4 regions of the Anaerotruncus sp. 1XD42-93 genome follow, and region 4 is predicted to be linked to each of the others. Evidence: predicted binding sites of a transcription regulator. Region 4 holds the regulator's gene; each other region holds the start of a gene.
What was found. The regulator Rex, encoded in region 4, represses fermentation and respiration genes when NADH is low (regulators of the CRP and FNR family bind a similar motif). The targets are predictions, from matches to a motif close to ATTGTTAANNNNTTAACAAT.
Positions count from the first base shown of each region.

Region 1: a site for Rex is predicted at 3,076-3,095, ahead of D5269_RS08290 (OadG family transporter subunit). Genes of this name have one in related genera too.
Region 2: a site for Rex is predicted at 4,741-4,760, ahead of D5269_RS09385 (phosphoglycerate kinase). Genes of this name have one in related genera too.
Region 3: a site for Rex is predicted at 3,109-3,128, ahead of gap (type I glyceraldehyde-3-phosphate dehydrogenase). Genes of this name have one in related genera too.

Region 1 covers NZ_QZEG01000016.1:39,546-47,035, reverse strand. Annotated here, with positions in the region: gene D5269_RS08305 (transglutaminase-like domain-containing protein) at 1-514, shown strand, start outside; gene D5269_RS08300 (serine hydrolase) at 547-1,707, shown strand; gene D5269_RS08295 (S8 family serine peptidase) at 1,783-2,970, opposite strand; gene D5269_RS08290 (OadG family transporter subunit) at 3,196-3,636, shown strand; gene D5269_RS08285 (sodium ion-translocating decarboxylase subunit beta) at 3,673-4,851, shown strand; gene D5269_RS08280 (UvrD-helicase domain-containing protein) at 5,134-7,490, shown strand, end outside.
Region 2 covers NZ_QZEG01000021.1:5,853-13,342, reverse strand. Annotated here, with positions in the region: gene pth (aminoacyl-tRNA hydrolase) at 227-847, shown strand; gene mfd (transcription-repair coupling factor) at 879-4,340, shown strand; gene D5269_RS09385 (phosphoglycerate kinase) at 4,816-6,033, shown strand; gene tpiA (triose-phosphate isomerase) at 6,183-6,956, shown strand; gene gpmI (2,3-bisphosphoglycerate-independent phosphoglycerate mutase) at 6,982-7,490, shown strand, end outside.
Region 3 covers NZ_QZEG01000014.1:295-7,784, forward strand. Annotated here, with positions in the region: partial or broken gene D5269_RS07395 (hypothetical protein) at 1-72, shown strand, start outside; gene D5269_RS07400 (hypothetical protein) at 478-948, shown strand; gene D5269_RS07405 (hypothetical protein) at 986-1,528, shown strand; gene D5269_RS07410 (hypothetical protein) at 1,536-1,763, shown strand; gene D5269_RS07415 (sensor histidine kinase) at 1,773-2,924, opposite strand; gene gap (type I glyceraldehyde-3-phosphate dehydrogenase) at 3,194-4,207, shown strand; gene D5269_RS07425 (4Fe-4S dicluster domain-containing protein) at 4,498-4,704, shown strand; gene D5269_RS07430 (4Fe-4S binding protein) at 4,701-5,324, shown strand; gene D5269_RS07435 (metalloregulator ArsR/SmtB family transcription factor) at 5,272-5,607, shown strand; gene D5269_RS07440 (bacteriohemerythrin) at 6,172-7,083, shown strand; gene D5269_RS07445 (hypothetical protein) at 7,199-7,447, opposite strand; gene D5269_RS07450 (hypothetical protein) at 7,477-7,490, opposite strand, start outside.
Region 4 covers NZ_QZEG01000008.1:44,817-52,306, forward strand. Annotated here, with positions in the region: tRNA gene D5269_RS05060 (tRNA-Val) at 119-194, shown strand; gene D5269_RS05065 (dCMP deaminase family protein) at 389-880, opposite strand; gene rsmA (16S rRNA (adenine(1518)-N(6)/adenine(1519)-N(6))-dimethyltransferase RsmA) at 1,080-1,928, shown strand; gene D5269_RS05075 (redox-sensing transcriptional repressor Rex) at 1,984-2,658, opposite strand; gene D5269_RS05080 (FapA family protein) at 2,892-4,814, shown strand; gene D5269_RS05085 (magnesium transporter CorA family protein) at 5,599-6,534, shown strand; gene D5269_RS05090 (cytidyltransferase-related domain protein) at 6,800-7,490, shown strand, end outside.

The DNA.
Region 1 (7,490 bases), on a different contig from region 4:
CTATGCCGCCGCACTCACGCTGCTGCTGCGGGAGATGGGGCTGGAGGCCGCATATATGCCGGGGCTTACCTATTCCGCAGAGGGAAATCCGGTGGATCATGCCTGGACGCTGGTGAAAGTTGACGGGGTGTGGTACCATCTGGACAGCCAGTTGGAGGACGCGATTTCCCGTCGCGGTTCGGTAGGCTATAGATACTTCCTTCGGGGGGACAGGACGATGGCTGCCTCCCACCACTGGGAGCAAAATCTCATAGCTGCCGGTGTATTGACGGCGGAACAGAACCGGGAGATCGCGGAGTCCTTTCCGGCTCCCTCCTGTCCCTTGGACTATCCCACGCCACAAAGACTCCCTATTGCGGATTCCCCTGCGCCGGACATGGAAACTCTGCGCCAGAGAGTCGCCGCTGAAATAGCTGCCTGGGAGGCAGAAAACGGGCCTTTGCCGGAAATGGAGCTGAACGCGCTCCCGCCGGTCTTTGGACTTGAGGGCTACGGACCAGCGGATGAGGGATAAATAACCAGAGTGAAAGGAAGGAACCTTTTGTCATGAAATCATTTTTTGCCGCTCTAATGGCAGTGGCGCTCCTGCTGTCAGGCTGCGCTCATTCTTCCCCAGTCTCCTCCGATGCGTCCGACACGCCGTCCGCAGAGAGCACCTCCATAGCCTCTGAACCGGCAGCGGCTCGGGAACCGGAGTCCAGCCCGGAACCGCCGCCGGAGCCAGAACCAGACAATCGCTGGCAGTTTGATGCACCGGAAAACCACGGCATGGACCCTGCCTTATTGGAGCAGATGCACATAGCCCTGACAGGGGCGCCGGTCTACACGGTGCTGACAGCAAAAGATGGGGTTATTGTCGATGAATTCTACCAGGAAGGGGATAACGAGGACAGCGCCTATGCCTTTCATTCCGCCTCCAAGTCAGTGACCAGTGCTCTGTTTGGGATCGCCATGGAGGAAGGCTATATTGGCAGTGTGGACGATCTGCTCTCTGACTATCTTCCCCAGGTATTGGAGCTGGAGGACGAGGGAAAGCAGCAGATTACCCTGCGGCATCTGCTGACCCATACTTCAGGGCTGGAATGGTATGAGTGGGGCGGAAGCTACAGCAACTGGGGGGAATTCCGTTCGGCGGATAACTGGGTGGACTATATTTTAGGCCGTCGACTGGTCTACGCCCCCGGAACCGTATTCAATTACAGCACCGGCAACACCCATCTGCTGGCAGCTGTTTTGGAGAGGGTTACCGGCAAGGGTCTGGCTGATTATGCCAGAGAGAAGCTGTTTGACCCCATGGGGATGGAGAGCGTTATCTGGGGGACCGATCCGCAGGGGATCGCCGATGGTGGAAATGGACTGATCATGTCTGCCCGGGATGCGGCAAAGTTCGGCCAGCTCTTTTTGGATGGCGGAATCTGGAATGGTCAGCAGCTCGTTCCGGCAGACTGGGTGACAGAATCCACCACCGTCAAAAACAACGGCGCCGGTGACGGAACAGGGGCCTACGGTTACCAGTGGTGGATTCGTTCTTTCGGGAATACGGACACTTATTATGCTTTTGGTGCATGGAGGCAGTATATTTTTGTTGTGCCCTCTTTGAATCTTGTGACAGTGATTGCCAGCCCCGGCCCACAAAGCAGCTATGCTTCCCGCGATTACTTCACCAGATATGTCCTGCTCGCCTGTCAGGGATATAGCAGCACTTAAAGTGAGTATAAGTGTTCAGCCTGCAAAAAAACCTCGCCAGCGGCGAGGTTTTTTATTATAGAGGAACGGGATTTCTTAGGATACGGACACCTGTTCGATCATCGCCGCAGGGTCGATGGTTTTTCCAAACGAATAGGTTTTACCGTCCCGCTCCAGTGTGGCGGGACGTGAAGTCTCTTGCAGTGCCTGTACAAACAGCTCAAAGGTGATGCCGGGCTGTGCCTGGCAGGCGAGCGCATACAGCCCCGCAACATACGGAACCGCCCAACTCATGCCGCCGTTGTTATAGAAAACATAGTCCTGTTCACCGGTGGGGGAGGCAGTGGCGCGGCGGTCCATCGGGATCAGCAGTTGGCCGCTGTAGTCCTGGGCATCTTCTTCAAAGAGATACGGTTCCCAGAACATGCCCGGACGCACGCTGGAAGGGGCCTCCGGGTCGGCAAGTGGAAGGCGGCCGCTTCCCATAAACGGCAGCAGCGGGTCATTATCCGCCACGTAGACAAATGCGATCCCCGCTTCCTGTGCACGTTTTACTGCGGCCTGCATCTCGGCAGCACCCCGGGTATCCGGCATCCAACCACGTGACATCGAAATCACACGGATTTTCTCCCCAGCCGGAAGCGTGTTGTTCAGGGCGATGATATCATCGACCGTTTGCGCGCGCAGGGTGAGGTCGGGTTCTCCATCCTCGGAGGAACTGTCACACGCAAAAAAATAGAGCAGGGCGTCCGGCGCGACCCCAACCGTTTTCCCGGCCGCGATCGAAGCGACCGCCGCCCCATGCATCTGTGCACCTGCCCTTGAGGAGACCGGCCCATATTCCCGGTAGCAGCGCAGCCGGTCGGCATACTCTTGGTGCCCGGTCAGAAGGGTCTGGTCAATGATCGCGATTCCGACTCCTTTCCCGGTGATCCCTTTTTCATGCAGGGCGCGCACCCCCAACCCCGGGTTTTTGCCCTGTTCCATCACAGCAGCAGGGTCGAACCCGTCCGGCAGAGTGTCCGGCCAAAGTGTTTGGCTGTCAAAGTCCGAAAGGAGGAGTGCGTCCAGCTCCCCGGAGAGGTCCGCCGACCGCAGATCGGTGCTGCGCAGGTCACGGGTACCGTCGTCCCATGCTTCGGGCAGCGCATCGAGCGCACCGAACATCTGGGTGAAATCAGCGGCAGGCGGTTCGCGGCAGAGGTCTGGAGCGGAGCCGGGGCTGCTGCATCCTGTATTTAGGGCCGCTAGGGCTGTGCAGAGCAGGCAAAGCATTTTTTTCATGAAAATCCCTTCCTAAAAGAATAAAAATTTTTTGGCAAACCAAGTATACAGCGATTTGTCGGGAAATGCAAGGATATGCGGCGTTTTTTGCGGTTCCGTGAAAAGTTTGTTAAGATTTTTTCATAAGTTGGCACAAAACCGATTGCAAAAACCAAGAGAATATAGTATACTAAGCGTAGTTTCGATTTTTGTTCGTATAACTTTATAAAGGTAAGGAGAATGATTATGAGCATCGATTTTACCCTGGCAGGTGCGGTAATCTTTACCGGACTCGTAGTCGTATTCACTGCGCTGGTCGGGCTTTGGGGGATTGTCGCCCTGTTTGGAAGGTTCTTTTCAGCGGCATCGAATAAGCCCAAACCGTCCGAGCCGCCCAAAGCGGCGCCAGCTCCGGCCCCAAAGGCGGCAGCTCCCTCTGCCCCCGCTGCTCCGGCACCCAAGGCAGCGCCAGTCCCAGTTGTGGAAGACGGGATCGGCGATGAGATTGTGGCAGTCATTGCGGCGGCAGTTGAGGCGATGGGTGCAGGAGAATCCGGTGGGTATGTCCTGCAAAGCATTCAGAATGCGGCTCCGGTTGTTGGCACAGCTCCCCAGCACCAGCAGGTAAAGGGTGGGCGTCCCGCATGGGCACAGGCGGGTCTGATGCAGAATACGCAGCCGTTTTAATCAATCTTGAATGAATTTGTTGAAAGGACTGACAACATGTTTGCAATTTTTCTGGATTCTGTAGGCACGCTGATCCAAAACTGCGGCTTTACCAGCTTGTCGTTTGGGCAGGCGCTCATGATTCTCGTCTCGTTTGTACTGATGTATCTTGCGATCGGCCGCGGATTTGAGCCGCTTCTCCTTCTGCCGATTGCATTCGGTATGTTTCTGACCAATATCCCCAACGCAAACCTTTATCATACCCTGATCTTTATCAACGAAACAGGGCATATCGACTGGTCGCTGCTCGCTGAGACAGGCGGTCTGCTCGATTATCTCTATCTGGGCGTCAAGCTGGGCATCTACCCGCCGCTGATCTTCCTCGGCGTCGGCTGTATGACCGACTTTGGTCCGCTGATTGCAAACCCCAAGAGCTTCCTGATGGGTGCGGCGGCGCAGCTCGGTATCTTCCTCGCGTTCTTTGGCGCGCTCTGCATCGGGTTTACACCTGCGGAAGCCGGTTCGATCGGTATCATCGGCGGTGCGGATGGTCCGACTGCGATCTTCACGACAACACAGCTTGCCCCGCATCTCCTTGGTTCGATTGCGGTTGCAGCATATTCCTATATGGCGCTTGTCCCGATCATCCAGCCGCCGATCATGAAGGCGCTGACCACCAAAGAAGAGCGTATGATCAAGATGGAGCAGCTCCGTCCGGTTTCCAAGATCGAGAAGCTGATTTTCCCGGTCCTGGTTACGATGGTCGTTTCCTTCCTGGTTCCGGATACCACCCCGCTGATCGGTATGCTCATGCTGGGCAACCTGTTTAAAGAGTCGGGCGTCACCGATCGTCTTTCCAAAACGGCCCAGAATGAGCTGATGAATATTGTCACCATCTTCCTCGGCGTCACCGTCGGTGCGACTGCGAACGCCGCCAGCTTCCTGAACCTGAAAACGCTGGGCATTGTCGCAATGGGCCTCTGTGCGTTTGCGTGCGGTACTGCGGGCGGTGTCCTGCTCGGCAAACTGATGTGCGTCCTCTCGGGCGGCAAGATCAACCCGCTGATCGGTTCGGCTGGTGTTTCTGCGGTTCCGATGGCAGCGCGTGTTTCTCAGAAGGTCGGCCAGGCGGAGAACCCCACCAACTTCCTGCTCATGCATGCAATGGGTCCGAATGTTGCGGGTGTTATCGGTTCGGCAGTTGCTGCCGGCGTCCTGCTTGCGGTTTTGAAATAATCTGTCCTGTAAAAAAAGACGATGCCGCGGATGCAGAATGCATCCGCGGCGTGTTTTCTTGCGTGGACTTTGACAGGGACCTGCTTTGCAAAATCGTAGTTTCTACTGCGAGCCGCAGCGAAACATTTTGAACGCAACCGTTCTGCAAGCTGGGCGTAAAATACGGCTCACTGGTGAAGCACGTTTGGACGATAAGCGGGGGCTTTTCAGGTGCGGAAGCATTTTGAAAGAAAGGCAGAAAACAGGCTTTAAAATTTAGATGCAGCTTGGAAGGGAAAGAGAATGGATTTACAGTTAAAAGCGCGATATATCAAAGTCAAAAAGGAGATCATAGACGACTTTTTCAAACGGATGAACGACAGGCAGCGGGAGGCGGTCTTTGCGGTGGATGGGCCAGTTCTGATCCTCGCGGGGGCGGGAAGCGGCAAAACCACCGTTATCATCAACCGAATTGCAAATATGGTGCAGTTTGGGAACGCCTATCATAGCGATTGGATGCCCGAGGGGATCACCGAGGAGGATGTGTCCTTTCTGGAGGAATATGCAGCAGGAGAAAACTGGGAGATGGAGCGGGCTTTCTCGCTGATTAAGAACCGAGCGGTCATGCCTTGGAACATTCTGGCGATCACGTTCACGAATAAGGCTGCGGGGGAGCTGCGGGAGCGGCTCTCCGCGATGCTTGGCTCGCTCGCGGATGAGGTAAACGCTTCGACCTTCCACTCGGCCTGTATGCGCATCCTCCGCCGCGAAATCGACCGTCTGGGCTACTCGAGCAGCTTCACGATCTATGACACTGATGATTCGGTGCGACTGGTCAAGGCCGCACTCAAGGAACTGAATCTGGATGAGAAAAAATTCTCCGCGAAGGGGGTTCTTTCGACGATCGGGCGCGCCAAGGATGAGCTGAAAACGCCGGAAGATTTTGCGGATTCGGCAGGGGAGGACTTCCGGCTTCAGGTGGCTTCTAAGGTCTATCGAATCTATCAGCAGCAGCTGCGGGCAGCAAATGCGGTGGATTTCGATGACATCATCATGCTGACTGTCCAGCTCTTCCAGCAGTTTCCCGAGGTGCTGGAGCATTACCGCAACCGGTTCCGCTATCTGATGGTAGACGAATACCAGGACACCAATCGTGCCCAGTTTGAGCTGGTGCGGTTGCTTTCGTCCCACAGCGGAAATCTCTGCGTGGTAGGCGATGATGACCAGAGTATTTACAAGTTCCGGGGAGCGACGATCGAAAATATCCTACAGTTTGAGGACACCTTCCCGGGCGCACGAGTAATCCGTCTGGAACAGAACTACCGGTGTACCAGCACCATCCTAGATGCGGCAAACGCGGTGATCGAGAACAACACCGAACGTAAGGGCAAAACCCTCTGGACAGAGAACGGAACCGGCGAGCCGATCGACGTTTACCGGGCAATAGACGAAAACGGAGAGGCGCAGCATATCTGTGACCGGATTTCCGAGAATGTCAAAAATGGGGCGCATTATGCCGACCATGTGGTTCTTTACCGGATGAATGCGCAGGCGCAGATGCTGGAGCGGGGGATGGTCAAAGCGGGCATCCCGTATCGGATTATCGGCGGCGTACGGTTTTATGAGCGTAAGGAGATCAAAGATATTGTCGCCTATCTCAGCCTGATCCACAATCCGGCGGATACCCTGCGTCTGCGCCGGATCATCAACGAGCCGAAACGAAAGATTGGTGACGGGACTGTAAACATGGTGCTCGAACTTGCCGCCGAATCGGGAAAATCGGCATTTGAGGTGGTGGACCATGCGGATACATATGAACCGCTCGCGCGCCGGGCATCCGATCTGATGCAGTTCGGGCAGATGATCCATCGTCTAATGGAGCTGGCGGACACCTGCCCCTTGGGAGAACTGCTTGACACCCTGCTCGAGGATACCGGCTATCTGCGGATGCTTCAAGCGGAAGGATTTGAAGGACAGACCCGTCTTGAGAACATCGAGGAACTGAAGTCCACCATGAACCGATATGAAGAGGAGAACACAGAGCCGACTCTGGCCGGTTTTCTCGAGGAAATCTCGCTTTATACCGATATCGACAAGTTCGATCCGACTGCGGACAATGTGGTGCTGATGACGATGCACTCGGCAAAAGGGCTGGAATTTGACCATGTGTTTGTTGCGGGGATCGAGGAAGGAATCTTCCCAGGTGTGCAGTCGATGTTCGATCCGGCCCAAATCGAGGAGGAACGGCGGCTCGCATACGTTTCACTCACCCGGGCAAAAAAGCGGCTCTATCTTTCAACCGCTGCACAACGGATGCTGTTTGGGCAGACAATGCGGAACCGTCCGTCCCGTTTTTTGGCCGAAGTCCCCGGGGAGCTGACCCAGCTGACCGATGCGGTTTTGCAGCGGCAGGCGGCACCGCAGAAACAGCCCACCGTTCGCAGGCAGCGGGTCAATCCGACCGATAAGCTGATCGGGATTGGAGGCGGTATGCCCCGTTCCCAGCAGGAGAATCAACCTGAGATTTCCTACCGTACGGGTGACCGGGTCAGCCACAAGGTTTTTGGAGAGGGGACGGTTCTTTCGGTCACGCCGATGGGAAATGACCATCTGCTGGAGGTCGCATTTGGAAGCGTTGGCACCAAAAAATTGATGGCCAA
Region 2 (7,490 bases), on a different contig from region 4:
CATAAAAATGAAAAGTTTCGTCCACCTTTTCAAAGGTGGCGGTTTCCAAAGGCAGCGCCTTTGGCCGCGCTCCGAAGAGCGCGGAACACTTTATCCTGTGAAGCGTATTTTTCGGGTGAATTGCCGCCCGAAGGGTGGCAAGAGGGGGCTTTTTACAAGAGAAAAAGCCCCCTCCCAAAATAAACTGCAATGCAGGCGGGGGAGATCCACCCCGTCTGCAGGGAGAATGAAAACCATGTTTGAAATGTTTAAGCGGCGGCAGCCCGCCCCCACCGGGCCGGTGGAATTTTTGATTGTCGGGCTGGGGAACCCTGGCAGGCAGTACGAGTGCACCCGCCACAACGCCGGGTTCCTTGCGCTCGACTGCCTTGCTGAAAAGCTCGGCGTAAAGGTCGACCGGATCAAATATAAATCCCTCTGCGGGGACGCGATGATTGGGGAACATCGCGTCCTGCTGATGAAGCCTTCCACTTATATGAACCATTCGGGCGAAGCGGTGCGCGAGGCGATGCAGTTCCATAAAATCCCGATCGAGCGGGTGCTGGTCCTCTTCGACGACGTAAGCCTCGACGTGGGCAGGCTGCGCATCCGGCGCAAGGGCAGCGACGGCGGCCACAACGGCCTGAAAAGCATCCTCTATCTGACCGGAAAGGACACCTTCCCCCGTGTCAAGATGGGGGTCGGACAGAAGCCCCACCCCGACTATGACCTTGCCGACTGGGTGCTGGGGAAGTTTCGCAAGGAGGACACCGAGCTGCTGGACAAGATGTTCGATCATGCTGCCGAAGCCGCGCAGATGGTCGTCGAGGGGCAGATCGACCAGGCGATGAGCCGGTTTAACGGATGACTGATGAGGATAAAGATGAAGAGGAATATTTATGAACGGGTTTGAACAGCTGCTCTCGGGGATGCCCGAATTCCGGCAGATCAAAGCTGCGGTGGAGTCCCGGGACACCCCTGTGCTGGCGACCGGCCTTTCGGAGGTGCATAAGGCCCACCTGATCTATTCGCTCACCAGCCTGCTCGGAAAGCGCGGGCTGGTTGTCGCGTCCGACGAGGCGAACGCCATGCGCATCTGTGAGGACATCAACATCATGGCAGGGGAGCCGGTCGCGGCGTTCTATCCGTCCCGCGACCTGACCTTCCATGAGGTGACCGGTGTTTCCCACGAGTACGAGCACGCCCGGTTGAGCGTGCTCGGCCGGCTCTCCGCCGGAACCGCCCGGCTGGTGGTCGCATCGGCGCGCGCGGCGCTGCAATATACTATGCCTCCGGGGCTTCTGCGGGAAAAAACCCGCACCCTCAGAACCGGGGAGAGCTATCGGATGGAGGAGCTGCTCGCGTTTCTGGTGAGCGCAGGCTACACGCGGGCGGACCAGGTGGACGGGGTCTGCCAGTTTTCCCAGCGGGGAGGGATTCTCGACTTTTTCCCGCCGCATACCCCGGACCCGTTCCGGGTCGAGTTCTGGGGGGAGGAGATCGACACAATCTCAACCTTCAAGACCGACACCCAGCGGCGGGAGGATACGGTCAAACAGGTGGACATCCCGCCCGCTGCCGAGGTGGTCGCGGACAGTCCGTCCAGGCTGTGCCGCCTGCTGGAAACGGCGGCAAAATCCCTGCGGGGCACCCAGGGCAAACGCGCCAAGGAGAAGCTTGCACAGGAGATCGAAAAGCTCGAGGGGGGCGCGATGCCCGAATCGCTCGACCGCTGGCTGCCGCTGATCTATCCCGCGCCGGCGACCATCTTCGATTACCTGCCGGATGCGGTATTTTTCCTCTGCGATACCGGGAACTGCCGGGAGGTGCTGCGCAGCGCACAGGCCCAGAACAGCGAGGACATCAAGCTGCTGTTCGAGGAGGGCGTTCTCTTCAAAGGGTGCGACCGGTTCAACGAGGACTTTGTTGACTTGCAGCGCCATGCAGCCGAGGGATGTACGGTGCTGCTCGACACCTTTGTCCGGTCGGTCGGGGACATCCCGCTGCGCCAGCTTCTGAACATCAATGCGGTCCAGCTCTCCTCCTGGAGCGGGGAGTTTTCCGCTCTGCTCGAAGAGGTGCAGGCCTACACCGCCTCGGGCTATTGCATCGTGGTGTTTGCGGGGACGCCCCGCGCGGCGGCCACACTCGCCGAGGACCTGCAAAAACAGGGGATCAACGCGATCGAGTCGGAAAAGATCGGTGCATTTACCCCGCGGCTGGTCTATGTGGTGGGACGGAGCATGAGCGCGGGGGTCGAGTATCCCGACCTCAGGCTTGCGATCCTCTCGCAGGCCAAATCGGTCCGCCAGGGCATCAAAAAAAGGCCCCGCCACAAGGAGGGCAAGCAGCTCAAGGACATCAGCGACCTGACCCCCGGCGACCATGTGGTTCACATCGCACATGGGATCGGGGTGTTTGAGGGGATCGTCAAGCGGGAGATACAGGGGGTCGTCAAGGACTATATCAAAATCCGTTATGCCGGGACCGACACCCTCTTTGTACCGGTCACCCAGCTCGATCTGGTGACCAAATATGTCGGGGTGCGGGAGGATGCGGCGGTCAGGCTCAGCAAGCTGAATTCGGTCGAGTGGCAGAAGACCCGCGCGCGGGTGAAAAAAGCGGTCGAGGATATGGCCAAGGAGCTGACCGAGCTTTACGCCAAACGGATGCAGGTCAAGGGGCACGCATTTTCCCCCGACACCGATTGGCAGAACGATTTCGAGCGCCGGTTCCCGTACGACGAGACCGACGACCAGCTCCGGTGCATTGAGGAGATCAAGGCGGACATGGAGCGGGAATCCCCGATGGACCGGCTGCTCTGCGGGGATGTGGGATTCGGCAAAACCGAGGTTGCTCTGCGCGCCGCGTTCAAATGCGTGATGGACGGCAAACAGTGCGCGCTGCTCTGCCCGACCACCATCCTCGCCTGGCAGCATTACCAGACCGTCCGCCGCCGGATGGAGGGGTTCCCAGTCAAGGTAGACCTGCTCTCCCGGTTCCGCACCGCGCGGGAGCAGAAGCAGGTGCTCGACGAGCTGCGCCGGGGGGAGACCGATATCATCATCGGCACCCACCGGCTGGTGCAGAACGACGTGAAGTTTAAAGACCTCGGGCTGTGCATCATCGACGAAGAGCAGCGGTTCGGGGTGCGGCACAAGGAAAAGTTCAAGGAGATGCGCGCCAATGTGGACGTGCTCAACCTGTCGGCAACCCCGATCCCGCGCACCCTCAACATGGCGATGAGCGGTATCCGGGATATGAGCATCCTCGAGGAGGCGCCGCAGGACCGCCACCCGGTACAGACCTATGTGGTGGAGCACGACTGGGGCCTGGTCACACAGGCGATCGAACGGGAGATACGCCGGGGCGGGCAGGTGTTCTATCTGCACAATCGGGTGGAGAGCATCGACAGCTGCGCCTATAAAATCCAGCAGCTTGTGCCGTCCGCGCGGATCGTCACCGCACATGGCAAAATGAACGAGGAACAGCTTTCGGCGGTCTGGCGGCAGCTGCTCGACTACGAAGTGGATATTCTGGTCTGCACCACCATCATCGAGACAGGGGTGGACGTCCCCAACTGCAACACGCTGATTATTGAGAACGCTGACCATATGGGGCTTTCCCAGCTCTACCAGCTGCGCGGCCGGGTGGGGCGTTCAAACCGGCGGGCGTTCGCCTATCTGACCTTCAAGCCCGACCGGGAACTTTCGGACATCGCGACCAAACGGTTGGCGGCAATCCGGGAGTTTACCTCGTTCGGTTCCGGCTTCCGGATCGCGATGCGTGACCTTGAGATCCGCGGCGCAGGCAATATCCTCGGTTCTCAGCAGCATGGGCATATGGAGGCGGTCGGCTATGATATGTACCTCAAGCTGCTTTCGGATGCGGTCGCCGAACAGCGGGGGGAAGCCCCCACCCATGCCGCCACCGAATGTATGGTGGATGTGCGGGTGGGCGCGCATATCCCCGAGGAATATATCGACAACCTCGCCCAGCGGATCGACATCTATAAGAAGATCGCGGGCATCCAGACTGAGGAGGACGCGCTCGACCTGATCGACGAGCTGATCGACCGGTTTGGGGAACCGCCCGAGGCGGTCAAGGGGCTTGTGGATGTCGCGCTGGTGCGCAATACCGCTTCGCTCATGGGCATCCGCGAGATTTCCCAGCGCGGGGACGCGGTGCTGCTCTACCCCGAGGTGATGGATATGCAGCGTGCGGGAGCGCTCGCGGTCAAGCTGCGCGGCCGGGTGATGGTCAGCGCAGGCGCGAAACCGTATATCACGGTCAAAATCCCGCCGGGGTCGGAACCGCTCGACACCATCCGGGAAGCGCTCGCCGCGATGGACGAAGCTTAGAACCTGTTTGGTATCTTTGGCAAGGAGGCTTTTTCTCTTGCAAAAAGCCCCCTCTTGCCGCCCTTTAGGCGGCAATTCACCCGAAAAAAGCGCTTCACAGGCTAAGGCGTTCCGCTCGCTGCGGCGAGCGGCGGGGGCTCTGCCCCTCGACCCCGCCACCTTTGAAAAGGTGGACGAAACTTTTAGTTTCGATTTTTCAAACAGCTCCTAGATACTGTTCTGTATTCATAGGCGGCTCTCTGCGCCCATTCAGGCACAGACTTGAAAAGAATCATTCCGATTCTTTTCAGATGCTCCGATTATAAAATTCATACAAAATGCCAAAAATACTGGAAGAAGAGTCCGGAAATCATGGAAACCCCTTGCAAAAAAACAGCGTATGGATTAAAATAGCAGATAGATTGATGTGAAATTAACAAAGGCAGTCCGAGGCCGGTTTCTACCGTCCCGGGCTGCAACGAAAGGATGGCAGAAAATGACCTCATACAACAAAAAATCCGTGGACGACATTCAGGTTGCCGGGAAAAAGGTGCTCGTGCGGTGTGACTTCAACGTTCCGCTGAAAAATGGCGTCATCACCGATGAGAACCGGATCGTAGCGGCGCTCCCGACCATCAAAAAGCTGATGGCGGACGGCGGGCGTGTGATCCTCTGCTCCCACATGGGCAAGCCCAAGGGCGAGCCGAAACCCGAGCTTTCGCTCGCACCGGTGGCAAAACGGCTCTCCGAGCTGCTTGGCAAAGAGGTTGTCTTTGCGGCGGATGACAACGTGGTCGGCGAAAATGCCAAGGCCGCGGCGGCAGCCCTGAAGGACGGAGACGTCATGCTGATCCAGAACACCCGTTACCGCGCCGAGGAGACCAAGAACGGCGAAGCGCTCAGCAAGGAGCTGGCAGAGCTCTGCGAGGGACAGGTGTTTGTCAACGACGCGTTCGGCGCGGCCCATCGTGCGCATTGTTCGACCGTCGGCGTGGCTTCGTTCGTCAAAGAGGCGGCGGTCGGCTATCTGATGGGCAAAGAGCTCCAGTATCTGGGCAACGCGGTTGAGAACCCGGTCCGCCCGTTTGTGACCATCCTCGGCGGCGCCAAGGTTGCGGATAAACTCAATGTCATCGAAAACCTGCTCAACAAGGCCGACACCCTGATTATCGGCGGCGGCATGGCGTATACCTTCCTCGCGGCGAAAGGGTACGGCACCGGCACCTCGCTGCTCGATGCCGAAAAGATCGGTTACTGCAAGGAGATGCTTGCGAAGGCGGAGGAGAAGGGCGTCAAGATTCTGCTGCCGGTCGACTGCGTGATCGCCAAATCGTTCCCCAACCCGATCGACGCGGAAATCGCGATCGAGACGGTCGCGGCCGACCAGATCCCCGACGGCAAGATGGGGCTTGACATCGGCGAAAAAACCCGCGCCCTGTTTGCCGAGGCGGTCAAGTCGGCAAAGACGGTGGTCTGGAACGGGCCTATGGGCGTGTTTGAGAACCCGCAGCTTGCGAAAGGGACGATTGCGGTGGCGGAGGCGCTCGCCGAGACCGAAGCAACCACCATCATCGGCGGCGGCGATTCGGCGGCAGCGGTCAATATCCTCGGCTTCGGCTCCAAAATGACCCATATCTCGACCGGCGGCGGCGCGTCGCTCGAGTTCCTTGAGGGCAAGGTTCTTCCGGGGATTGCCTGCGTAAACGACAAATAAAAGTTCGCGCATCTGTCTCTGCGGGGCGCCGTTTTTCGGACGACGCCTGCGCGGAGGGAGGGGAAGCCGCTGTCCGGCAGAACGGGCGGCTTTCCCCTTTTGTCGTGAAAGATACCATATAATCATCAAAGTTAAAGGAGTGTCAGACGATGAATAAAGCACTGCGCAAGGCGGTTATCGCCGGCAACTGGAAGATGAACAAAAACCGTTCGGAAGCGGCGGCACTGATTAAAGAGCTGGGGCCGCTGGTCAAGGATGCGGATTGCGAGGTCGCGGTATGCGTCCCGTTCATTGATCTCGAAACCGCGCTTGCGGTTACTGCTTCGGATGCGGCAAATGTGAAGGTCGGCGCTGAAAACTGTCATTGGGCGGTATCGGGCGCATTCACTGGTGAAGTCGCGGCCCCGATGCTCGCCGAGATGGGGGTCTATTATGTGGTCATCGGGCACAGCGAGCGCCGCCAGTATTTTGGCGAGACCGATCAGACGGTTAACCAGCGGGTGCGTGCGGCGCTCGATGCGGGCTTGCATGTGATCCTTTGCGTGGGCGAGCTGGAAGCGCAGCGGGAATACGGCATCACCGAGGAGATTGTTGGGATGCAGACCAAGGTTGCGCTGCATGGCGTTTCGGCAGACGAGCTGAAACGGATCATCATTGCGTACGAGCCGGTCTGGGCGATCGGCACCGGCAAGACCGCCACCGCCGAGCAGGCGAACGAGGTCTGCTGCTATATCCGTTCGGTCGTTGCCAAGCTTTATGGCAATGCGGCTGCGGACGGTCTGACCATCCAGTATGGCGGCTCGATGAATGCGAAGAATGCGGCCGAACTGCTGGCACAGCCGGATGTAGACGGCGGGCTGATCGGTGGCGCATCGCTGAAAGCCGCGGATTTTGCCGAGATTGTAAAAGCGGCATCCAAATAACCGGCTGCAAAAGAGGGAGGCAACCATGAAAAAACCTTTGGCATTGATTATCCTTGATGGCTTCGGACACAACCCGCTGGAGTATGGCAATGCGATCGCGGCGGCGCATAAGCCGAACCTTGACAGGCTCTTCAGGGAAAATCCTCATACGCTGATCGGCGCATCGGGGATGGATGTCGGTCTGCCTGATGGGCAGATGGGAAATTCGGAGGTCGGACACACTAATATTGGTGCAGGCCGGGTGGTCTACCAGGAGCTGACCCGGATCACCAAGTCGATCGAGGATGGGGACTTTTTCGAAAATCCCGCGCTCAGAGGCGCGATGGACAACTGTGTCAAAAACGGTTCGTCACTGCATCTGCTCGGGCTCTGCTCGGATGGCGGGGTACACAGCCATAACCGGCATCTTTACGGCCTGCTCGAGATGGCAAAGCGGTGCGGGGTGCATAAGGTTTATGTGCACTGCTTTATGGACGGGCGGGATGTGCCGCCGACCAGCGGGCGCGATTACGTCGAGGAGCTGGAAATCGAGAT
Region 3 (7,490 bases), on a different contig from region 4:
GCACTTGCGATGCGGCAAACGGGAAAAAATGTCACTCTGCTGGAGTCTGCACATGGGATGCGAATAGCGTAAACGCGTCTAAATGCAACTGTAAAATATATGACAGCGCGATCCAATGCCTGGGATATGCAAAATATGTTTATGCCCAGAACAATTCTAAAAAATGGGGCAGTGCGACCAGCTATACTTATAAAACTGATACGGAAGATGAAAAAAACAGGCTGAAGCGGGACTCAAAAAGTTTGTGGAAGGTCTTAAAACAGGTTCCCATATCCGTATAGATAACAAGCATTCGGTCATCGTTACTTCTACAGGAGTGACCGGCTTCAATACCATTGAGGCGAATGCGGACGGTGCAAGCTGTAAAGTTACCACCAGATTACATCGCTATTCTGATATAGTGGAAAAAGGCCAAACCATATCACAGGGTGTCGTGATAGCACCCTGTGATTCTGTGCATAAGAAGGAGAATTTGTAATGAGAAAATATACTATGTTTGTTGGAAAATGGTTACTTTTATTTATTGGGGTTTCCGTACTTACTCTTGTAAATTCAATTTTTGCTTCTATATATAATTATTTCGGTGTTACCTATACACAATATGGCGCTCTAATTTTCTTCTTGAGCCTTGCAATTTTTATCCTGTTCAATCTTAGCATTGGAGTGTTGCTCTGTTTTCTACTCCACAAACTTCCATTTTTTCGGATCTGCTACCGGGTGCTGCCCCGCAAGCAGATTTTTGGGGCCATCTTCGGACTTGCGCTCGGATTTTTTGCGATTGACGCCAGAATCATAAACTTGCCCTATTGGATAGGCAGGTTTTCACCCAATGCGATGAGCTGCCTGTATTGCATAGGCGTTTTTATCGGCTACGAGCTTTTTTCAATGTTTGCGGTTAAGCGGGCGCAATCCCAAATAAAACAGCAGAATCACAGGGTGTCGTGTTAGCGCCCTGTGATCCTGTGCATAAGAAGGAGAATTTGTAATGAAAAAATATATTATGCTTATTGGAAAATTATTGCTTTTGGTTATTGCGGTTTATGTACTTACCTTTGTAAATTCGATTCTTGCGTCTATGCTAAATTATTTTTATGCTACCTATGAGCAATATTATGGTATTCTGTTCGAACTTTTAGGCTGGGCCGCGTTTGCCCTGTTTAACATTGGCATCGGGATGCTGCTCTGTTTTCTGGTACATAAGCTGCCGTTTTTCCGGACCGGTTACCGGGTATTGCCCCGCAAGCAGATCTTTTGGGTGATCTTCGGACTGATACTCGGATTTTTTGCGCTTGGTACTAGGCTCGTAGACTTGCCTTATGGGGAGATGGAACTGATGCTTCGTGTTCCTCTGCGTTTTATATTTCAGCACCTTCCATGTGGGTGGGACGAAATAGCCGCCGTCCCATGGATAGGAAGGTTTTTGCCTCATGAGGGGACCTGCCTGTATTGCATAGGCGTTTTTATCGGCTACGAGCTTTTTTCTCTATTCGCAGTCAAGCAGATGCAATCCCAGAAAGCGCAAGGATGAGGCTGCAATGTTTTTAGAAGAGGTTCCTTTGGATAATACCATCATACCAAAAGGAAAAACGCTGTTGGGCAGGATTCCCCGTCCAGCGGCGTTTTTGGCGGTTTGTACGGGGAATGGAAAAGTCCTCATAAAAAAGAAAAACCCCCTTGGAAATCCTGCTTTAAAAACGCGAAACAGATTCTCAGGGATACTTCTTTGTATCCGGAGCCAGGACAGAGGCGTCGGATTTTCTTGAAATTTGGGGTCAGCGGAGGGGGCATTGGACACTGTCGGCAAACGCAACATGGACGGTGGAAAACTGGTTGGAGAGGTATTCGGATGAGCTGCATTCCACAGAGGGCGTCCCTTTGATGTCGTGCAGGAGGATCGTGAAAGTGACGGTGGTGCCTTCCCCCGGCTGGGAGGAGAGGGTCACTGCCCCGCCGAGCATCCCAATCGCGAGCCTTGCAAGGGGAAGCCCCAGACCGTTCCCGGAGAATGGATGGTCCCCATGTCGGTAGGAGAAATAAGGCTCAAACACTTGGGGAAGGATATTCTCCGGAATGCCCAGACCGTGGTCTGAAATCGAGAAGAGCAGCCGCTGTCCGGCCTGCCGCACCCGTACGCGCACCCGGTTTCCCTCCCGGGTGAACCGGGAACAGTTGGAGAGAATCTGGAGCAGCGCAATCGAGAGGCGGTTGGTATCGCAGGACGCGGGCAGCGGGCCATCCGGAATATCAGATTCAAGGGGGATGCCGTTGCTTTCGAGTACTACCGAGACCGCTCCAAGCAGCTCCCGCAGATATTGATAAAGGTCTGCCGGGCGCGGTGAAAGCGGGGCAACTGCGTTGAACATGCAGGTATAGTCGAAGATCATCCCGCAGCTGCGCAGCAACTGGAACGCGTTCTGGTTGATGGACTCAAAATAAGGCCCGCTCGCCTCGATGCAGTCGCTTCCGGCGGAAGCACAGACATGCATCAGCCCATGAAGCGATGCAAAAATATTGCTCAACGGCAGCCGGTACTGGCTCGAAAAGCTCGAAAGGACCCGGTTCGCTCCCTGGGGATGCAGGCCGGTTCCGCTTGGGGAGGTAAAGACCGGCTGCACCAGATAGCGGGAAGGGTCTCCAGGGGAAAGCGCGGAAAGCCGCACCGCATTCTCCGAGAGCATCCCGCCCGGATTCATGCTGACAAAAAAGCCGCGCGCAGCAATCTCCTTTTTGACCTCGTCCGGGGCATGGCCGTTTAGAAGAAGCTGCACTCCATCTGGAAGCGCAAGACAGGGCATTGCCTGTACCGCGGCGTCGCTTGCCCAGAGGGGCGAGAAAGAACCGTCTGTGATGACGGCGGGGGTATTAGCGGCCTGAAACATACTGGTGATTTGTTGGAAGAACAGGTCGTCCTGCTGCTGCTTCATGTAATATTCCTTTCCGTATCGGGGGTCTTTTGTTATCTTCTCATTCGCTCATTGGGATATGCAGGGGATTTTTGGTGCCGGACGAAATTCGACGAATTCCGACAAATCAATTATAGTATATTACTTGGTGGTTTTCAATAAAAACCCTTACATAAAGCACGCAGGTTTGAAAAAAATAAAAAAAATCGTTTAAACTTTGACAAAGATATTGTAGTTTTTCAGGAATTGGTATAGAATATAACTATCAAAATTACAGGAGGTTGTTTCCAATGGCAATTAAAGTTGGTATTAACGGTTTTGGTCGTATCGGCAGACTTGTTTTCCGTGCGGCTGTTGCACAGCCTGAGAAGTTTGAGGTCGTCGGGATCAATGACCCGTTCATCGATGTTGATTATATGGTCTACATGACCAAGTATGATTCGATGCATGGTCGGTTCGAGGGTGAGGTCTCCGCTAAAGACGGCAAATTCGTCGTCAACGGCAAAGAGATCAAGGTCTATGACAAGATGAACCCGGCTGAGATTCCGTGGAGCGAGTGCGGCGCGGATTATGTGGTAGAGTCTACCGGTGTGTTCACCACCACCGAGAAAGCTTCTGCCCACTTCACAGGCGGCGCAAAGAAGGTTGTCATTTCGGCTCCTTCGGCGGATGCTCCGATGTTTGTCATGGGCGTCAACCAGGACAAGTACACCAAGGACATGAAGGTCGTTTCCAACGCATCCTGCACCACCAACTGCCTGGCACCGCTGGCAAAGGTTATCAACGACAACTTCGGAATCGTTGACGGCCTGATGACCACAGTCCATTCGACTACTGCAACCCAGAAAACGGTTGATGGCCCCTCCAAGAAGGACTGGAGAGGCGGACGTGCTGCCGCGGGCAACATCATCCCCTCGTCTACCGGCGCTGCGAAAGCGGTCGGCAAAGTTATCCCTGAGCTGAACGGCAAGCTGACTGGTATGGCGTTCCGCGTTCCGACTCTTGATGTCTCGGTGGTTGACCTGACTGTCAATCTCGCGAAACCCGCGTCCTATGACGAGATCTGCAAAGCGGTCAAGGCTGCTGCGGAAGGTCCGATGAAGGGTATCCTCGACTACACCGAGGACCAGGTCGTCTCTTCCGACTTCCTCACCGATCCCCATACCTCGATCTTCGACGCCAAGGCTGGTATCGCTCTGACCGACAAGTTTGTTAAACTGGTTTCCTGGTATGACAATGAGTGGGGTTATTCCAACAAAGTTCTCATGCTCATCGGGCATATGGCTGAGGTTGACGCGAAATAAGCAACGGCTGAAGTTTTCAATGAAACAAAAACCCGCTGTACAGAAAACGCTGTACAGCGGGTTTTATGCTTTCGATGAGAAAACAGTGGAAAAAATCTCAATTTGAATCTGCCTGCTATTGAGAAACCAAGGCCTTGGTGCCTTTTCGTTTTATGCCTCTTTGCCTTGCAGAAAATGAATGAGATTTAGCCGCCCATCAGGATATAGATATTGTGATAGAAGCCGGCATATTGACAGAGTCTTAATCGTATAGTATATTAGAATTATCTTAAATACTATAAGGAGGCATTATGGCAACATCAACAAGACTGGCGCGGGTTGGCAGGGAATGTGTGGCTTGTGGGAGCTGCCTGCGGGTTTGCCCAAAAGGCGCGATACGCATTGTGTCGGGTGTGACAGCTCAGATCGACGGCAATATCTGTATCGGCTGCGGAAAATGCACCAGAATCTGCCCGGCAGATGTGATTACGATTGTGCAACGGGGGGCTGTGGAATGAAACGGAACTGGTATGACTACCTTTGGGCCGCAGAGCTTCTCTATTGGGCATTGGGGCTGTGCAATATCCTTTTTGCCTGGTTGGGCATGTTCTTCTTCTTTATCCCCCTGCTAATGGCCGTGATTGGCGGAAACAAAGTATACTGCAACCGCTATTGCGGACGGGGACAGCTCCTGGGGCTGCTGGGCCGCAGACTTTCCCGAAATGTGCCGCCCCCTAGGTTTCTGCGCAGCTACTGGTTCCGCGGCGGATTTCTGGCATTTTTTATGGTGATGTTCGGGCTGATGCTGCGCAGCACCTGGATGGTATTTTCAGGCGCACCGCTGCGGCAGACGGTGACCCTGCTGTGGACGTTCAAGCTTCCCTGGCAATGGGCGGAGGTAGGGATGGTTTCGCCATGGATTGCCCAGTTTGCGTTTGGCTTTTTCGGTGTCATGATGACATCCACTGTTTTGGGCCTTTTCACCATGGTTCTGTTCCGCCCCCGGTCCTGGTGCGTATACTGCCCTATGGGGACGATGACGCAAGGCATTTGCAGACTGAGACAAAAGAAAGAGGATGTTGCTTGTGGAGGAAAGAGCAAAGAAGATTGCAGAGCTGCTCAAAATACTGGCCAATGAACACCGGCTGCTGATCCTCTGTGCGTTGATGCGGGGGCCGTTAGCTGTAGGGGAGATTCACCGATCTACTCCCCATATCACCGCTTCGGCGCTGTCCCAGCATCTGGGGCATCTGCGTATGGCGGGAATTTTGGAGTCCCGCAAGCAGGGGATGCATGTCATCTATGAAATCCGAGATCAACGGGTGACAGCTTTGTTGGAGGCCATCAAAGAGTATTACTGCGAGGAGCAGCCGGAGGACAGCGAAAAAGACAGCGGGTTTGGTCCTCTAGGTAAGCCCTGATCTGGGCAGATGATCTAAGAACCTGTATTCATAATCAGAGGATGCCGGATGGGCGAGGGATTTTGCTGCCCTGCAAGGCGAAAAAACGCAGACAATCCTTTGTGTATTGCAAGATTTTTCAACGCGGCAGGCCGGCAAAAGACCCGCTCAGACGGTGTCGAATGGTTGTGAATACGGGTTCTAAACTAAAGGGGCGGGATGGGTTATACCGGCCCGCTCTTATCCGTTTACATTGCTTTGGTTGGTGGTATCGGATGTAACTCGAGGAGGCAGCTCCCTACCATTCCTTATGAGAACACCACAAAAGTAGCTTGCCGCATTAGGTGAATTATGATATAATAGCTGCAAAGCAGCTATCATACCGGAGCTATGGCCAGGACGATGTGCAGGCAGAGCCTGCCCCCATCCCGATGGCCAATGATATCGCATCGCTTCGCGATTGTGGTATCATAACTACAGGCACGCCATTATACTGGGGTATGGTCCAGCCTGTCAGAGCGCTCTACGCTTTTGACAGAATCAAAAAAACATATACACAATAATGACTGTAAAGGAAAATGAGCAATGTGGAAAGAAAGCTACCGCCTAGGTGTTGAACGGATTGATAAACAGCATCAGAAGCTTTTTAAAATGACTGGCGCTCTGGTCCAGGCAGCGCGAGACGGTGCCGGAGAAGAAACCTACAAGAAAGCGCTTGACTTTTTAAAAGAGTATGTGGTATATCATTTTCAGGATGAAGAGGATTATCAGAGGGCAATCGGCTATAGCAGGCTGGAAGAGCATATCCAGCAGCACCGCGAATTTGCCGGAAAGGTACAGGAATACGAGGAAAAGCTGATCGAAAACGGGTATGACCAGCGGATGACCAAATATCTGGCCGGAACCTTGACTGCATGGCTGATCCATCATGTGGCAGACAGCGACCAGAAGCTGGTGGCCTGTCCGCGCAAGAAGGCGATGCATCATCAGTCCCAGCACTGCACCGGGCTGTTTGCAGAACGGACGGCCGATGTGCTCGAAAAGATGGCGTGCTTTGCCCGCAGCCAGATATCATTGCATGAGACCAACCATTTTGGCGAACTGGGAGATTTCTTTGTTGAAATCGAGCTGTGTGGAGAGCTGCGGGGGAAAGCGGTCTTTGGATTTTCCAAAGAGTTGTCCTTCAGCCTGATTCGGAGGATGATGCTGTTTGATCTGGAGGAGCCGGATGAGCTGATGCAGTCCGCCCTTTGCGAATTAAGCAATATCGCCTGCGGCAGCACTGCGGTTAAGCTGGACCGGCGTGGAATTATTATCCAAATCAAAACGCCTGTTTTTTCCTGTGGATATGAAGGGCCGGACAATGTGGGCGTTCAGATTGACACTGGAACCGGACGTCTGGAGATTGCGGTTTTTCTGGATGAACAGACGTTGGAACGCCGGTACCGCAGCGGCTATCTACGGTTTTCGGACCTCAAAGAGAAAGACAAAAAATGAACAGGACAAAAAATCGCCCCGACTGCATCTGCAACAGCCGGGGCGGTGTTTTATCGTCAGCACCCAAAAACACAGCGCTTATTTTTGGATTGCGGGCAAAAGCCTGACATGCACATCATTCCTCGTTCATCTCGGCTTCCATCTGTTCTTCAAACATGTGTGCGTATTCTTGGGTTTTTCCAGTGATATAGCCGACTGCCTCGAAGTAAGTCTCCAGCATATAGTCCATCGCGCCCTGCGGATCATAGTATGGGTTGACCTGATCGTCATTCTCCGCCTTAGCGTGCAGGTGATTTTGGGTATACAGCAGCGCAAGGTCCTGAATGGTGCGCGAAAAATCAATTCTCCAATCCTTTTTAGACATAGACAAGCTCCCCTTTTAAAATTGATCTTCTAAGCAGCAGCGA
Region 4 (7,490 bases):
CGGGGCACTTTTCCGATCTATAAAATTTTTTTAAAATTTTTTGTATTTTCCTCTTGATTTTTCCGGACAAGTGTTATATAATAACAAACGTCGTCAGCGAGACAGATACAAAAAATAAGGACGGTTAGCTCAGCTGGTAGAGCACCTGCTTGACGTGCAGGGGGTCAGCGGTTCGAACCCGTTACCGTCCACCAGGGGTGCTGTTCGGGCAATAGTCCGGGCGGCATTTTTTTGTTGTCTAAAAAAACTCTGCATGGGGCCAACGCATGGATGTCTGTTGTACCGCTTTTAAGGGAGCGCCCCACCCGGTCAGCGGCGGGGCGCCGCCTCCCGTTCAACCTCGCTGCTTTTATAAAGTGGATCGGGAATGACATTGACTTTCCATCTCTCAATAATTGGAGAGGCCGCTGAGAGACTCGTCCTGTTCCACCCACGCTTCGTTGACATCATACACTCGATAAGCGTCCCGCGTGTCCCGCACCACCACCGTGGATATCCCCGCGTTGATAATCAGGCGTGCACACATCGAACAGGGGCTGGCGTTCTGGACATAGCTGCCGTCGCTGACCTCCCTGCCGACCAGATAAAGGGTGGCTCCAAGCATATCCACGCGGGAAGCGTGGATGATCGCGTTCATCTCGGCGTGCACCGACCGGCAGAGTTCATACCGCTGCCCCCGCGGGATATTGAGCTTTTCACGGGTGCAATAACCAAGATCAGAGCAGTTTTCGCGCCCACGGGGTGCACCGACATAGCCAGTCGAAACGATCTGGTCATTTTTTACGATGATCGCCCCAAAATTGCGGCGCAGGCAGGTGCCGCGCTCGGCCACTGTTTCGGCAATATCAAGATAATAGTTTGCTTTATCACGTCTTGTCATATAGAACACTTCCTTTATATTATCAATCTCTGAAAATGGAGCGGACTGTTTTAAGGCCGCTCCAAGAGGACCTGCGTTCCGCAAAGCCGCTGTATCCGGACAAGGCTTGCGACTTTGTCCTGGATGCATTATAATAGAACCAGCCAATCTTGGTGAATTTTACAAGAAGCCGCAGCAGATGCTGCGACAGAGGAGTTTTATGGAGCAGCTTTCCAACATCGGCGTGATCCGGGATGTGCTGTCCCGACACGGGTTTACCTTTTCCAAATCACTGGGACAGAACTTCCTGATCAACCCGGCGGTCTGCCCGCGGATGGCCGAACTGGGCGGAGCCGGCCCCGGAGTCGGGATGCTTGAGATTGGCGCAGGAATCGGGGTGCTTACCGCCGAGCTGGCCAAACGGGCGGATAAGGTGGTCTGCGTCGAGATCGATACCCGGCTGCTGCCAGTGCTGGACGAGACCCTTGCCGGCTATGACAACATTGAGATCGTCAACGCTGATGTGATGCAGGTCGACCTTTCCGCCCTGATTGCCGAAAAATTTGCAGGGATGCAAGTGGCGGTCTGCGCCAACCTTCCCTACTACATCACCTCTCCGGTTATCATGCGCCTGCTTGAACAGCGGCTTCCCATCCGGTCGATCACCGTTATGGTGCAGAAAGAGGCGGCCCAGCGGCTTTGCGCCCGGCCCGGCACGCGGGAGGTCGGTGCAGTCAGTATTGCAGTGCGGTACTACAGCGAGCCAAAGCTGCTGTTCCAGGTGTCCCGCGGTTCGTTCCTGCCCGCTCCTGATGTGGATTCGGCAGTGATCCGGCTGGATGTGCTGCCCAACCCGGCGGTGGACGCACCACCCGAAGCATTTTTCCGGGTGGTCAGAGCAGCGTTCTCTATGCGCAGAAAAACACTGCTGAACTGCCTTTCGGGCGGGCTTGGCATTCCCAAGGCCGAGGCGGACAGCCTGCTCATACGGGCAGGGGTCCCATCCAGCGCGCGGGCAGAACAGCTTGATCTGGAGCAGTTCGCGTCGATCGCGCGCAGTCTTCTTTGAGCAGGATTTCCGGCGATGGATGCAAACCCGCAGCTTCCGGCCAGCGGGAAAGGGGCTATTTTGCTTTTCCGGATAGGCCGGATGCTTCCTCATCCGCGTAATAGGCATTGATCTGGTAGCAGAGTGTCATTAGGCTGTCCCCGAGGTGGACATTCTCCACCACTGCCCCTTCAAAGTTGAGGGTCAGGTCGTAATGGGAGAAATTCCAGAAACAGTTGACGCCCAGCGCCATCAGTTCTTTTGCGCAGTCATAGGCGACCTCTTTGGGGATGCACAGGATTGCAGCGCGCGGGCGGTGGGCTTCGCAAAAAGCGGAAAGCCCGGCTACATCCTGAACCACCAGCCCATTGAGCGCCTGCCCGATGATCTGGGGGTTGACGTCAAATATCCCTTCGAGCCGGAACCCACTCGATTCGAAATGCATATGCTTTGCGATTGTGCGCCCAAGGTTGCCCGCGCCCAGCAGGATTGTGCCGTTCAGCTTGTTCAGCCCCATGATGTTGGCGATCTCCTTATGGAGCGCCGCTACATTATAACCGTATCCCTGCTGACCGAATCCGCCAAAGCAGTTCAAATCCTGCCGGATTTGCGACGCGGTGAGCTGCATGAGCTGCGCAAGTTCACGGGAAGAGATGCGGGTCACATCTTTTTTCAAAAGATCACCCAAAAATCGGTAATATCTGGGAAGACGTCTTACCACCGAGCGGGAAACCCCTTCATTTTTTGGCATAAGACCACAACCTTTACTAAAAAATCAAATAGCAGGTAAAAACCTGTAGAAAATCTGTACAATATGATAATATTATAACAGGTTACGGGAATTGTCAAATAAAAAGCAACCGTGTGCTTTTGGGATAAATGAGAAAAATAAGCGAAAAAATTCTGTCCAAAATTTATGCATGATATGGTAATTCTGATTCAAATATAGTAAAATAGGGATAGAGGATAGGAGGTGAAGCAAGAATGGATCCGGAGAAAGAGACTCAGGTGTTGGAGCCGGAACTGGATGAACAGGATCAGGAGACGCAGGAAAGCCGCAAACAGGCCAGCGCCAATGACGGAGACAAAACACAGACCCTGCTCTACCGCCTCTGGCTGAAGAGCCAGCAGAAGCGAAAGCCGAAACCCGGGCGGGATGGAGCGGAAAAGTCCGGCGAAGACGAGCCGGACGAGGAGGACGCCTCCGAACCCACATTCGCGCAGCAGGCTTCGGTCATCAGCGATGCGAAACAAACTGCATGGCTGGAGGACAGTACCGGGGATGGCATTCTGGACCTCTGGCAGCAGTGGGTGCTGACCTATAGAATACAAGGGCAGACATATGACCCGTTTTCCGAGATCGAGCCTGCGGAACAATCCGAAAGTCCAGAAGGCAGCGAAGGGGATGCCGCATCGGAAGAAGCCGGACAATCCGATCGCCTTCCGGAAAGCTCGAAAGAGAATGAGCGGGACCATATGATGACCGAGCTTCAGCAGGCTGCACAGGTACGCCGGGCGCATAAACAGCTCGACGAAGGGGAATCCAATAAAAATGCCCTGCTTTATTTCTGGCTGTCCAAGGATGTCATGACCGTCTGGATGTTTGCATTCCCTCCGCTCAACGGTGGGATGGAAATGACCGTAGATGCGGTCGATGCGCGGTTGGAAAGCATGGGCGTCAACTTTGGAATCAACCGTGACCTCATCCTTCAGGCAGTATCCAAGCGGATGTATTTCAAACTGCTTCCGATCGCGAAAGGCCAGCCTCCGGTTGACGGAATCGACGGCAGGCTGGAAAACTGCCGGGAGATGACGGTCAAGCTCGAAGAGGAAGCCGATGAGGAACAGAACGTCTACCATAGCATCAACCAGATTACCCGCGTTGTAAAGGGGACGCCGCTTTTCCGGGCGATCCCCCCGGTAGAGATGCAGATGGGGATCAATGTGCAGGGAGGCCCGGTGCGCGGGAAGACCGCGAAACCGGTTATGATGCCCAAAATCCCGAATACGCAGGTCTCATCCGACGGTTCCATGCTCGTCTCGGCGATTGATGGCTATCTCACCTTCGAGAATAACCATTTTTTGGTCAAAACACTGTTGGTCATCAATGGGGATGTTGATTACTCAATGGGCAACCTCGAACATTCAGGGGACATCCTGATCTATGGAGATGTCTGTGAAGGGCTGGTCATCCGTTCCACCGGCTCGGTTGAGGTGCGCGGGATGGTTGAGAGCGCGCAGATTTATGCCAAAAAAAACATCACGCTCGGCAAAGGGATCAACGGGAATCTGACCGGCAGGCTGGAAGCGCAGGGAGATATCCGCAGCAACTTCATCGAGAACTGCGAGGTAATCGCGGCCGGGGACATCTACGCCAGTTCGATCCTCTGGTCGAATGTCTCATGCGGCGGGAGTTTACATGTTACTACCGGGCGCGGCACCATTATTGGAGGCCAGCTTGCGGTCATCCGCAATGTCGAGGCCAAACTGATTGGCAACGGTTCTAACCGGTACACCAAATTTGTGATTGGGAGCACCCCTCAGATCGTTGAAAAGCAGCGGGATCTGGAACAGCAGGTTGCAGACATTCAGAAGCGGCTGCGGGAGGTGCTGAAGGATCTCGAATTTCTCAAACGCCAGAAATCTTTGGATGAGGACCGTACCAGAATTCTGGGAAAGCTCCGTCTGGAAAAGCCGTTGCTGCAAATGAAGGAGCGGCAAAAGCTCAGTGAGCTTGGGGAGGTCTGCGAGATCATCCACAACTCGAACAAAGGGAGGATCCGCTGCGATGTGCTCTATTCAGGAACCAGCATCTCGATCGGTTCAGCAAGCATAGTTGTAACCTCTACCTACTATAAATGCAACATTTATTATTGGGAGGACGAGGTCGTGATCGGCACCTGTTGACCTGGCTAAAAGGGCTGAAAACAGTGGGTTTTTCTGCAAAATCGGCTAAATCAGGCGGTTAATGTATGTTAGCCGCCTGATTGTTGGTTTTTGAGCAAAATCCGTTTGCAATCGCGGATTTCTGTGGTATAATAGCTGCAAAACAGCTATTATACCAAAACGATGGCCAGGACGATACGCAGGCACAGCCTGCTCCCGTCCTGATGGCCAATGATACCACATCGCTTCGCAATTGTGGCATCATAGCTGCAAAACAGCTATGATACCAAAACGATGGCCAGGACGATACGCAGGCACAGCCTGCTCCCGTCCTGATGGCCAATGATACCACATCGCTTCGCAATTGTGGCATCATAGCTGCAAAACAGCTATGATACCAAAACGATGGCCAGGGCGATACGCAGGCATAGCCTGCTCCCGTCCTGATGGCCAATGATACCACATTGCTTCGCAATTGTGGCATCATAGCTGCAAAACAGCTATGATACCAAAACGATGGCCAGGACGATACGCAGGCACAGCCTGCTCCCGTCCTGATGGCCAATGATACCACATCGCTTCGCAATTGTGGCATCATAGCTGCAAAACAGCTATGATACCAAAACGATGGCCAGGGCGGTGCGCGGGCATAACCTGTTCCCGTCCCGGTCAAAACAGCAGGAGGTGTACAGTTTTGAACCCTGACCCAGGAAACGGCCACAGTAGCAGGCTGCAAAAAGAACAGGACCGAGTGTCAAGGGGAACTGCCGCCGAGGGAGCTGCCCCTTGAAGAAAGGGGTTTGCGATGCTGAATTTTTACAAGACAATAGACAACCGCGTTCTGCGGATTGACGCTCCGGAAACGGGGTGCTGGATCTCTGCGGTCAGCCCGACCGAAGGGGAAATCGCGTTTCTGACCGGAGACCTCGGAGTCGAGCCGGATTTCGTGCGTGCCGCGCTCGATGAGGAAGAAAGCTCCCGTATCGAGAGCGAGGAGGGACAGACCCTCGTGATCGTTGACTATCCGTCTGCGGAGGAGCAGGCGGATGAGAACAAGACGATCCTTTATACGACACTTCCAATGGGTATTATCATCACACAGGAATATGTAATCACCGTCTGCCTGCATGAGAATATGACCATCCTTGATCTTGCGGCCGGACGGGTGAAAGGGCTGCAAACCTCGCTGAAAACGCGGTTTCTGCTGCTGACCCTGCTGCGGATTTCCCAGCGGTTCCTGATCTACCTCAAGCAGATTGACAAAATTTCATCGACTACCGAGCAGCGGCTGCACCAGTCGATGAAAAACAAGGAGCTGATCCAGCTTCTGGGGCTGGAAAAATCGCTGGTTTATTTCTCCACCTCGCTGAAAGCAGATGAGATCACCCTTGAAAAGATTCTGCGCGGGCGGATCATTAAGCTCTATGAGGAGGATGAGGACCTGCTCGAGGATGTCCTGATCGAGATCAAACAGGCAATCGAAATGGGGAACATCTATTCCAACATCCTCTCCGGGACAATGGATGCGTTCGCGTCGGTTATCTCAAACAACCTGAACATTGTGATGAAGGTGCTGACCTGTATCACGATTGTTATGGCGATCCCGAATATCGTGTTCAGCTTTTACGGCATGAATGTAACCGGACTCCCATTGGCGGTCTGGTGGTTCCCGATTGTAATTGCGCTCATCGCCAGCGCGATCGTGACGCTCGTGCTGATGAAAAAGGACATGTTCCACTGAACATCAAAATCAGGATAGAAAGCAACGCCGGATGAAATTTCCGGCACAGCCTCTGCCGCGGGCCACCCCCAACGCAGGGGCTGCTGCTTTCCAGGCAGCAAAACGGCTGGCAGGATTCGAGGATGGGAAAAAATCCTTCAAAGCGGCAATTCTGCCCTGCAAATCCCTTGCCAAACCTTGTAAATGGGTGCATAATATGACTGTAAGATCAACTGAAATTTTGCCGGGCATCCCCCAGGCCCGGTAAGGAGATGGAGGAAACCCTATGTCCAAGAAATTGATCCGACAGGCAGCGCTCGATCTTTCCCAGGCGATGTGTGGACGCGAGTTCCTGCAGCGGCTCTCGATAACCAAAAAGGCGATGACCGCCCTAATGCACGATGCCGACTGGCCCACCCTGCTGGGACAGATTCTGCCGATCCAGGAACGCTTGAACTGCGGGAAGGTTGCCAGCCTTGTTGTCGATCTGCTGAACCGGCTCTCCCCGGAGCCGGAGGAAGGATGGCTCGAGTTTACCTTCCTGTTTGCCCGCAACCTGATGTTTCCGGATGCGGAATTTGCTGCGCGTGCCAAAAAACACAACGACGGCGCCCGCTTCCTGCTTCAGCTTTTGCAGGTGCTTTTTGCCTACGAAAAACAGGCCCTGCCGTTTGACTGTCTGTACGATTTCCGGTTTGTCCCCGAGGAGGATCTCACCGGATGCGACCATGCACAGGATTACCGGCGCCTGTTGAAAATCTTCCGGGAGGAGTATGTCTATGAGCTTCTGCGGATCGCCCGGGAGGTGACCCCGTTCTGCCTGATGGAACATGTGGTCGGGGTGCACCATGTCGCCATGACAGTTGCCTATGGGCTGCATGAGGCGGGCATACCGGTAGACCTTGCACTGGTCTCGGGCGCTGCTGCGGGGCACGATCTCGGGAAATTTGGCTGCAAGCCGGGGGAGCGGGTACCCT